2 regions of the Kitasatospora sp. NPDC048715 genome follow, and region 1 is predicted to be linked to the other one. Evidence: predicted binding sites of a transcription regulator. Region 1 holds the regulator's gene; the other holds the start of a gene.
The links. The regulator HrcA, encoded in region 1, represses chaperone genes, less so after heat shock. The targets are predictions, from matches to a motif close to TTNGCACTCNGNNNNNCNGAGTGCNAA.
Positions count from the first base shown of each region.

Region 1 (5,219 bases):
CCGCGCGGCACCAGCGGGAACACCCGGTGCTTGCCGAACCGGTCCTCCAGGGTGACGGTGAACCCCTCGGCGGTCTTCTCGCAGCGCACCACCGCCCCGCAGAAGCCGGTCGCCGCCTCCTCGACCACCAGGTCCCGCTCGGCGGGCACCTCCGGGGCGGGCCGCTGTTTCTTCCACGGCGGGGTCAGGTCGGGTCCGTACTGGCGGCTGCGCATACGGGTGATCATAGGGACGGCGGACGGTGTGTCAGAGGCCCGGCGCGCCCCAGACCGGGAACCAGCGGCTCAGGTCCTTCTCCAGCCGCAGGTCGTTCCCCAGCATCGCGTTGACCTGCAGCTCCAGCGGGCTGTTGCGCTTCTCCCCGCCGCCGGGCATCGGGGCGAAGGGATAGAACGTCCCGCGCTTGTAGAGGTAGACCAGGGCCAGCGACCGCCCCTGCGGATCGCGGAAGGCGACCAGCGAGCAGAGCAGCTGCGGCCCGAAGCCGTTCGCCTCCAGCTCGCTGTTGACCGCGTGCAGGTCGTTGACCAGCTCCGGCAGTTCGTCGGGCCGGTGCCGGGCGAGCAGCCAGGAGTAGCCGTAGTCGTCCTTGGAGGCCTCCACCGGGACGCCGCCGCGCTCGGTGTCGGCGTCCAGCAGGGCCCGGACCTGCTGCTCGACCTGGACGAAGGCCGCGCCCTCGACGGCCGCGAAGCAGACCGAGCCGAGCCCGGTGGGGGTGAACCCGGCCCCGGCCTCCAGGGTGAGCGCGGCGGACGGCACGCCGAACAGCTGGTCGAGGTCGGGCTTGACGGGCTTGGTGCGGCCGAACAGGGTGTCCAGGATTCCCACGGCGGTCCTTTCGCGTCAGGGGCTCGGCGGGTTCAGTGGCCGAGCTGCTCGGAGATCCTCGCCAGCTGCTCCAGCCGCTTCTCCAGGCTGGGGTGGGTGGAGAACAGCTGCGAGGCGGCCTCCCGGGCGCTCAGCGCGGGGGCGAAGTAGAAGGCGTTGTACGGCTGCGCCTGGCGCAGGTCCTTGCTGGGGATGGCCGCGATCTGCCCGGTCACCTTGGTGAGCGCCGAGGCCAGGGCGCTGGGCCGGCCGGTGAGCTGGGCGGCGGCCCGGTCGGCGGCCAGTTCGCGGTAGCGGGAGAGCAGCCGGGTGAGCAGGAAGCTGATCGCGTAGACGACGATCGACACCAGCGGGATGATCAGCGCCAGGATGGCGGCGTTCTGGTCGTTGTTGTTGCGCCCGCCGCCCATGAACCCGCCGTACACGGCGATCCGGGTCATCGCCCCGGCGAGGACGCCGAGGAACCCGGCGATCGTCATCACCGCGACGTCCCGGTGGGCGACGTGCGACAGCTCGTGCGCGAGGACTCCCTCCAGCTCCTCCGGTTCCAGCCGGCGCAGCAGCCCGGTGGTCACGCAGATCACCGCGTTCTGCGGGTTGCGGCCGGTGGCGAAGGCGTTCGGCATGTCGTTGTCGGCGACCGCCACCCGCGGTTTGGGCATGTCGGCCAGGGCGCAGAGCCGGTCGACGGTGCCGTGGAGTTGGGGGAACTGTTCCGGGGACACCTGGCGGGCGCCCATCGCCCGTTCGGTGATCTTGTCGCTGAACCAGAACTGGGCCACGAACAGCCCGCCGGAGATCAGGACGATCAGTGGCCAGGCGCCGCGCAGCAGCGCGATCAGCAGGCCGGTGAAACCGACGTACAGCAACCCGATCACGAACATCGTCGCGACCATGCGGCCGGTCAGGCCGCGGTCGGGCGCGAAACGGGTGTGCTGGCCCGAGCTCGACATCGCTTGCTCCTCCGTTCGCCGTCGCTTTCGATGCTGCCACCCGGACGGCCTCCCGGCACCACCCCGGTGCCGGGAGGATCGAACCGCCGGGGCCCCGCGGGCCGTGTCCGGAACTGCGGGGAGGATCACGCCCCTCGGGCCGTTCCTGCCGTAGGACCCGGGCCTTACACTGGCAGGTACGGTTCTGGCACTCGTACGTTCAGAGTGCCAAGACCGGGGGCCTCCCGGAGCGGCCCGCAGCAGTGAGGGACACAGTCGGACAACGTGCGAAGACGGAGGTGCGTGCCCCATGGCCGGTGAGGTCCGCCAGCTGGACGAACGCAAGCTCGCCGTACTCCGCGCGATCGTGCAGGACTACGTGGGCACCGAGGAGCCGGTCGGCTCCAAGGCCCTGGTGGAACGGCACAACCTCGGGGTCTCGCCGGCGACCGTCCGCAACGACATGGCGGCGCTGGAGGAGGAGGGCTACATCCACCAGCCACACACCAGCGCCGGCCGCATCCCGACCGACAAGGGGTACCGCCTCTTCGTCGACAAGCTCGCCGAGATCAAGCCGATGAGCGCCCCCGAGCGCCGGGCCATCCGGCACTTCCTGGACGGCGCGGTCGACCTGGACGACGTGGTCGCCCGCACCGTGCGGCTGCTCGCCCAGCTGACCCGGCAGGTCGCGGTGGTGCAGTACCCCTCGCTGACGCGCTCCACCGTCCGGCACATCGAGCTGGTGGCGCTGGCCCCGGCCAAGGTGATGCTGGTACTGATCACCAACACCGGCCGGGTCGAGCAGCGGATGGTCGACTGCCCGGGCTCGGTCGGCGAGACGGTGCTGGCGGACCTGCGGGCCCGGATCAACGCGAGAGCCGCCGGCCGGCGCCTCCCGGAGGTCCCGGGGCTGCTGGAGGAACTGCCGGCGCTGTTCGAGCAGGCCGACCGGCCGACGGTCAGCACGGTCCTGGCGACCCTGTTCGAGACGCTCGCCGAGCAGAACGAGGAGCGGATCATGCTGGCCGGCACGGCCAACCTGACCCGCTTCGGGCACGACTTCCCGCTCACCATCCAGCCGGTGCTGGAGGCCCTGGAGGAGCAGGTCATCCTGCTCCGCCTCCTGGGTGAGACCGCGGACGCCGCGATGACGGTCCGGATCGGGCGGGAGAACGCCTATGAAGGGCTGAATTCCACCTCGATCGTTTCGGTCGGCTACGGTTCGGGCGACGAGAGCGTGGCGAAACTGGGTGTGATCGGTCCGACCCGGATGGACTACCCCGGCACAATGGGGGCGGTGCGAGCGGTGGCACGGTACGTGGGCCAGATCCTGGCCGAGTCCTAGCAAGGGCCACCGTTAGAATTTTTAACGGTGGCGTCCAGTCGCAGCACTACTACAGGCGGAACAAGCGGAGCATTTGGTGGCCACGGACTACTACGCGGTACTCGGCGTCCGACGGGATGCGGGGCAGGACGAGATCAAGAAGGCGTTCCGGCGCCTGGCACGCGAACTGCACCCGGACGTCAACCCGGACCCGAAGACGCAGGAGCGGTTCAAGGAGATCAACGCCGCCTACGAGGTGCTCTCCGACCCGCAGAAGCGTCAGGTCTACGACCTCGGCGGGGACCCGCTGTCCCCGGGCGGCGGCGGTGCCGGCGGCTTCGGCGCCGGCGCGGCGGGCTTCGGCTTCTCCGACATCATGGACGCCTTCTTCGGCGCCGCGGCCGGCCAGCGCGGCCCGCGCTCGCGCACCCGCCGCGGCCAGGACGCCATGATCCGGCTGGAGATCACCCTGGAGGAGGCCGCGTTCGGCACCACCAAGGAACTCCAGGTCGACACCGCCGTCACCTGCACCACCTGCAGCGGCGAGGGCGCGGCCCCCGGCACCTCGGCGCAGACCTGTGACATGTGCCGGGGCAAGGGCGAGGTCTCCCAGGTCACCCGGTCCTTCCTGGGCCAGGTCATGACCTCCCGCCCCTGCCCGCAGTGCCAGGGCTTCGGCACCGTCGTGCCGACCCCGTGCCCGGAGTGCGCCGGCGACGGCCGCGTGCGCGCCCGCCGCACCCTGACCGTCAAGATCCCGGCCGGCGTCGACAACGGCACCCGGATCCAGCTGGCCGGCGAGGGCGAGGTCGGCCCCGGCGGCGGCCCGGCCGGCGACCTGTACGTCGAGATCGCCGAGACCACCCACACCATCTTCCAGCGGCGCGGGGACGACCTGCACTGCACCGTCACCATCCCGATGACGGCGGCCTCGCTCGGCACCCGGGTGCCGCTGCAGACCCTGGACGGCCTGGAGGAGGTCGACATCCGGCCCGGCACCCAGTCCGGCCAGTCGATCCCGCTGCACGGCCGGGGCATCACCCACCTGCGCGGCGGCGGCCGGGGCGACCTGATAGTGCACGTCGAGGTGAAGACGCCCACCAAGCTCGACGCCGAGCAGGAGGAGCTGCTGCGCCGCCTCGCGGTGCTGCGCGGCGAGGAGCAGCCGTCCGGCCAGTTCGCGCCGGGCCAGCAGGGCCTGTTCTCCCGCCTGAAGGACGCCTTCAACGGCCGGTAGTCGTCCGCGGAGGGGTGCCGGGGGATCCCGGCACCCCTTCCGTGTTCCCGTCCCACTCCTGGAGGTTCCCCCGTCATGACCGCGCCCGTCTTCGTCGTCGAGACCGAGCGGATCGCCGCCGCCGTGCCCGGGGCCGTGGTGCGCCTGGACGGCCCGGAGGGGCGGCACGCGGCCGCGGTGAAGCGGCTGGAGCCGGGCGAGGCGGTCACCCTGGCCGACGGGCTGGGACTCGGGGTGGACGGCACGGTCGCCGAGGTGCTCGGCAAGGACGCGATCGACGTGACGGTCGCCGCCGTGCGCCGGGAGCCGGAGCCCGCGCCGCGGATCGTGGTCGTCCAGGCGCTGCCCAAGGGCGACCGCGGCGAGCTGGCCGTGGAGACGATGACCGAGGTCGGCGTGGACGTGGTGATCCCGTGGTCCGCCTCGCGCTGCATCACCCAGTGGAAGGGCGAGCGCGGCGCCAAGGCGCTCGCCAAGTGGCGGGCCACCGCCCGGGAGGCGGGCAAGCAGTCCCGCCGGCTGCGCTTCCCCGAGGTCCGCGAGCCGATGACCACCCGGCAGCTGGCGCCGGTGCTGGCGCGGGCCGCGTTCGCCGCCGTGCTGCACGAGGAGGGCGCCGAGCCGCTGGCGCACGCCGGACTGCCGGAGGGCGGGGACATCGTGCTGGTGGTTGGCCCCGAGGGCGGGGTCTCCCCGGAGGAGCTGGCCGCCTTCGCCGAGGCGGGCGCCAAGCCGTACCGGCTGGGCTCCTCGGTGCTGCGCACCTCGACCGCCGGGGTGGCCGCCGGCGCGCTGCTGCTCGGGCGCACCGGCCGCTGGTCGTGACGGCTGCCGTGCAGGCGGTCGGGGCGGCCCGCGGGGCGGTTCCCGGGAGGGCGTAACAGCCCTCTGCGGG
Region 1 covers NZ_JBICVH010000010.1:153,828-159,046, forward strand. Annotated here, with positions in the region: gene ACGFSC_RS20155 (DUF3097 domain-containing protein) at 1-215, opposite strand, end outside; gene ACGFSC_RS20160 (hypothetical protein) at 247-831, opposite strand; gene htpX (zinc metalloprotease HtpX) at 864-1,784, opposite strand; gene hrcA (heat-inducible transcriptional repressor HrcA) at 2,074-3,108, shown strand; gene dnaJ (molecular chaperone DnaJ) at 3,185-4,324, shown strand; gene ACGFSC_RS20180 (16S rRNA (uracil(1498)-N(3))-methyltransferase) at 4,400-5,149, shown strand.

Region 2 (5,219 bases), on a different contig from region 1:
GTCCGCGAGGAGTACGGCTTCGTCCCCGCGCCGGACTTCTCGGCCGGCCGGGCCGCCGTCCTGCGCCATCTGCTCGCCCTGCCCGCGCTCTACCGCACCCCCGCCGCCCGCGAGCGCTTCACGGCCGCCGCGCGGACCAATCTGACGGCCGAACTCGGCGCCCTCTGACGCCCGTCAGCCCCGCCGCGCGAGCACCCGGTCCGCGGCGGCCATCCCCGCCGGCACCGCGGGCAGGCGACCCACCACGGCCCACCACGCGTCCTGGCCGGCCCCCGACAGCTCCACCGCGGCCCACCGGAGCCCGAGCCCGCAGCACCCGCCCACCGCACCCCACACCCAGCGCCTCATGCCGCCACCGTACGCACGGGTCTACGCGAGCTTCCCCACGGGTGCCACCACCGCGCCCTGCTTGCCGCACACCCAGTGCGGGTCCGGCCCCAGCTCGGGCTCCACGCCGAGGGCGTGCGGGTCCCCGTCGGCCGCGCAGTCGGCGCACAGCGGCCAGCGCCCGTACGCCTCCAGCAGCGCGTCCTGGACGTCCTGGGCGACCAGCCCGAGCACGTACTCGGTGCCGTCCGGCCACTGCTCCAGCCACCAGCGGCGGTGCGTCACGGCCTGTTCCACCAGCGAGACGACGGCGGCGTCCGCCACGTCCCGCGCGGTGAGGTCGGCCAGGATCAGTGCCCGCGCGTTGTGCAGGGCGGTCTCGATGTCGTCAGCAGCCATCCGTCCATTCTCCGTCGACACGTCCGGAACGCCGAAACGCCCGGAACACCCGGAACACCCGGAACACCCGGACCGCCGAAACGCCGTGTGGGCGGCCCCCCGAAGGGAACCGCCCACACGGACGAGGTCCAACCGATCCGATCGAAGCGATCAGGATCAGAAGTCCATGTCACCGCCCGGCATGCCGCCGCCGGCGGCCGCGGCGGCCTTCTCCGGCTTGTCGGCGATGACGGCCTCGGTGGTGAGGAACAGCGCCGCGATGGAGGCGGCGTTCTGCAGCGCGGAGCGGGTGACCTTGGCCGGGTCGATGATGCCCTCGGCGATCAGGTCGACGTAGGTGTTGGTGGCCGCGTTCAGGCCGTGACCGGCGGGGAGGTTGCGCACCTTCTCCACCACGACGCCACCCTCCAGGCCGGCGTTGGTCGCGATCTGCTTGATCGGGGCCTCCAGCGCGACCTTGACGATGTTGGCACCGGTGGCCTCGTCGCCGTCCAGCTCCAGCTTGTCGAAGGCGACACCGGCCTGCAGCAGGGCGACGCCACCACCGGCGACGATGCCCTCCTCGACGGCGGCCTTGGCGTTGCGGACGGCGTCCTCGATGCGGTGCTTGCGCTCCTTGAGCTCCACCTCGGTGGCCGCGCCGGCCTTGATGACGGCCACGCCGCCGGCCAGCTTGGCGAGGCGCTCCTGGAGCTTCTCGCGGTCGTAGTCCGAGTCGCTGTTCTCGATCTCGGCGCGGATCTGGTTGACGCGGCCCGCGACCTGCTCGCTGTCGCCGCCACCGTCGACGATGGTGGTCTCGTCCTTGGTGATGACCACCTTGCGGGCGGTGCCCAGCAGGTCGATGCCGGCGTTCTCCAGCTTGAGGCCGACCTCCTCGGAGATGACGGTGCCACCGGTGAGGATGGCGATGTCGCCGAGCATGGCCTTGCGGCGGTCACCGAAGCCCGGGGCCTTGACGGCGACGGACTTGAAGGTGCCACGGATCTTGTTCACGACCAGGGTCGACAGGGCCTCGCCCTCGACGTCCTCGGCGATGATGACCAGCGGCTTGCCGCTCTGCATGACCTTCTCCAGCAGCGGGAGCAGGTCCTTGACCGAGCCGATCTTGGAGTTGGCGATGAGGATGTACGGGTCCTCGAACGTCGCCTCCATGCGCTCCAGGTCGGTGGCGAAGTAGGCGGAGATGTAGCCCTTGTCGAAGCGCATGCCCTCGGTGAGCTCGAGCTCCAGACCGAAGGTGTTGCTCTCCTCGACGGTGATGACGCCTTCCTTGCCGACCTTGTCCATGGCCTCGGCGATCAGCTCGCCGATCTGGGTGTCGGCGGCCGAGATGGAGGCGGTGGAGGCGATCTGCTCCTTGGTCTCCACGTCCTTGGCCTGGGCCAGCAGCTGGTCCGAGACGGCGGCGACGGCCTTCTCGATGCCGCGCTTCAGGGCCATCGGGTTGGCGCCGGCGGCGACGTTGCGCAGACCCTCGCGAACCAGGGCCTGGGCGAGCACGGTGGCGGTGGTGGTGCCGTCACCCGCGACGTCGTCCGTCTTCTTGGCGACCTCCTTGACGAGCTCCGCACCGATCTTCTCGTACGGGTCCTCGAGCTCGATCTCCTTGGCGATGGAGACACCGTCGTTGGTGATCGTGGGGGCGCCCCACTTCTTCTCCAGCACGACGTTGCGGCCCTTGGGGCCGAGCGTGACCTTCACCGCGTCGGCGAGCTGGTTCATGCCACGCTCAAGGCCGCGGCGAGCTTCCTCATCAAAGGCGATGATCTTGGCCATCAGAAGTGGTCCTCCGGGACACGGTCGACTGCTCGGACCAAGGGGTGCCCGCGACGGACGGCCCTGGTGCGCGGAGGTCCATTCCCTCCGCTCCCGGGGGCCTCACCGACCCGGTCCGCTGTCACTCTCACACTGTGAGTGCTAACGCCAATGATTAGCACTCCGGGTGGGCGAGTGCAAGCCCAATCGGCAATCCGCGAGCCGCCGCCGGGGCCGCCCGGGAACGCCGACGGGCCCGTGCGACACGAGTCGCACGGGCCCGTCGAGAAGCGAGAGGTCACCAGCCGCAGGGCCGCGCCGAGCTCCTGGGGTCGGAAGGGGTCAGACCGCGGCGCGGACCATGTCCGCCTGCGGGCCCTTCTGTCCCTGAGAGATCTCGAACTCGACCCGCTGGCCCTCCTCGAGGGTGCGGTAGCCGTCCATCTGGATCGCGCTGTAGTGGACGAAGACGTCCGCACCACCGTCGACCGCGATGAAGCCGTAGCCCTTCTCCGCGTTGAACCACTTGACGGTGCCCTGAGCCATTCCGAACTCCCCTAGTGCTGTGCTGGCCCTTCACGCGCCCGCAGGTCGCGGGCCCGGGTTGGTTGAAGGCCGGCCCGGGGAACCCCCCCTGGGCGCAGCCGTGCACGCCGCAACCCTCCGTGCAGGACGCCAGGCGGCTTCCGGCGAGCGGGTGATTGCGTCGACCGCCGCTGAATGTATCCGGATCGACGCCCTCTGCAACAGGGCCAGCCACCGGTAATTCCGCCTCGATGTCAAGGGACAGGACGGGCCGAATCGGAATAATCTCGGCATTTCACGCCGGACATAGCGGACGAATTACTCAAATGTCCGCGGGAATTCTGACATCCGCCTGACATGTTTCACGGGCCGGTCCCGCCGGCCGGACGCCCCCGGGCCGAGCACTGCGGGGGCCGAAAGGGAAACCCTGTTCCCAACCGAGCCACACTCTACTCCGACTCGACCGGGAAATATTCCGGCCGGAATGCCAGCGGTCGCCCGCGCATACGGGAAACGGAATTCCGTACGCGCGGGCGACCGCGGGTTGGTCGCGAAGGCTCAGCAGCCGCCGGCCACCGCCGGGATGATCGAGATGCCGGCGCCGTCCTCGATCTCGGTCGCCAGGCCCTCGGCGAAACGCACGTCGTCGTCGTTCACGTAGACGTTCACGAAGCGGCGCAGCTTGCCGGTGTCGTCCAGGATGCGGGCCGAGATGCCCGGGTGGTTCTTCTCCAGGTCGGCGACGACCTCGGCCAGGGTGGCACCCTCGGCGGTCACCACGGCGGCACCGTCGGTGTAGGTGCGGAGGATGGTGGGAATGCGGACGTTGGCGCTCATGACTCTCCTTGCGGGGGCGGGGCCGATCGGGTGGTTCAGGCGGACGCGAGGCCGGCGGCGCGGAACGAGTCCAGCGTCGGGCGGATGACGGCGGTCATCCCGGCGTCGGAGACGGCGTCCAGGGTCTTCAGGCCGTCGCCGGTGTTGATCGCGACGGTCTCCTTGGCCGGATCCAGCTGCCCGGTCTCGACCAGCTTCTTCAGCACGCCGACGGTCACCCCGCCCGCGGTCTCGGCGAAGATGCCCTCGGTCCGCGCCAGCAGCCGGATCGCCGCCACGACCTCGGCGTCCGTGACGTCCTCCACCGCGCCACCGGTGCGGCGGGCGATGTCCAGCACGTACGGGCCGTCGGCCGGGTTGCCGATCGCCAGCGACTTGGCGATGGTGTCCGGCTTGACCGGCTTGATCACGTCCCGGCCGGCCTTGAACGCGGCCGACACCGGCGAGCAGCCCTCGGCCTGGGCACCGAAGATCCGGTACGGCCGGTCCTCGACCAGGCCGAGCCTGATCAGCTCCTGGAGGCCCTTGTCGATCTTCGTCAGCTGCGAGCCCGAGGCGATCGGGATCACGATCTGCTCCGGCAGCCGCCAACCGAGCTGCTCGCAGATCTCGTACGCCAGCGTCTTGGAACCCTCGCCGTAGTACGGCCGCAGGTTCACGTTGACGAAGCCCCAGCCCTCGCCGGCCGAATCGCCGATCAGCTCCGAGCAGAAGCGGTTCACGTCGTCGTAGTTGCCCTCGATGCCGACCAGCTCGCCGCCGTACACCCCGGCCATGACGACCTTGCCCTGCTCCAGGTCGTGCGGGATGAACACGCAGGACCGGAACCCGGCCCGGGCCGCCGCCGCCCCCACCGCGCCGGCCAGGTTGCCGGTGGAGGAGCAGGACAGCGTGGTGTACCCGAACGCCCGGGCCGCCTCGATCGCGCAGGCGACCACCCGGTCCTTGAACGAGTGCGTCGGGTTCCCGGAGTCGTCCTTGACGTGCAGCTGGGCGGTGAAACCGAGCTCCCGGCCCAGGTTGTCCGCCTTCACCAGCGGGGTCCACCCCGGGTTCAGATTGGGCTTCGACGCCACGTCGGCCGGAACCGGCAGCAGCGGCGCGTACCGCCAGATGGACGCCGGACCGGCCTCGATCCGCTTGCGCAGCTCCTCGGCGCCCTCGCTGCCGAACTCGTAGGCGATCTCCAGCGGGCCGAAGCACTCCAGGCAGGCGAAGCTGGGGCCGAGCGGGAAGCGGGTGCCGCACTCGCGACAGGACAGCGCGGCGGCGGGGCCGAGGTCGACGGGCGGGGGTCCCCCCGGCCGAAGGCTGGGGGAGGGTGCGGCGGTGTCGATAGCCATGATGGCGAGGCCTCTCTCCTCATCTTCCCC
Region 2 covers NZ_JBICVH010000025.1:7,151-12,369, reverse strand. Annotated here, with positions in the region: gene ACGFSC_RS37405 (hypothetical protein) at 1-168, shown strand, start outside; gene ACGFSC_RS37400 (hypothetical protein) at 175-348, opposite strand; gene ACGFSC_RS37395 (hypothetical protein) at 370-726, opposite strand; gene groL (chaperonin GroEL) at 883-2,505, opposite strand; gene ACGFSC_RS37385 (cold-shock protein) at 2,827-3,030, opposite strand; gene ACGFSC_RS37380 (ubiquitin-like small modifier protein 1) at 3,568-3,846, opposite strand; gene thrC (threonine synthase) at 3,882-5,189, opposite strand; SAM riboswitch class I at 5,206-5,219, opposite strand, start outside.
Region 2: groL (chaperonin GroEL) is a predicted target of HrcA. The motif match lies at 2,660-2,686, and genes of this name have one in related genera.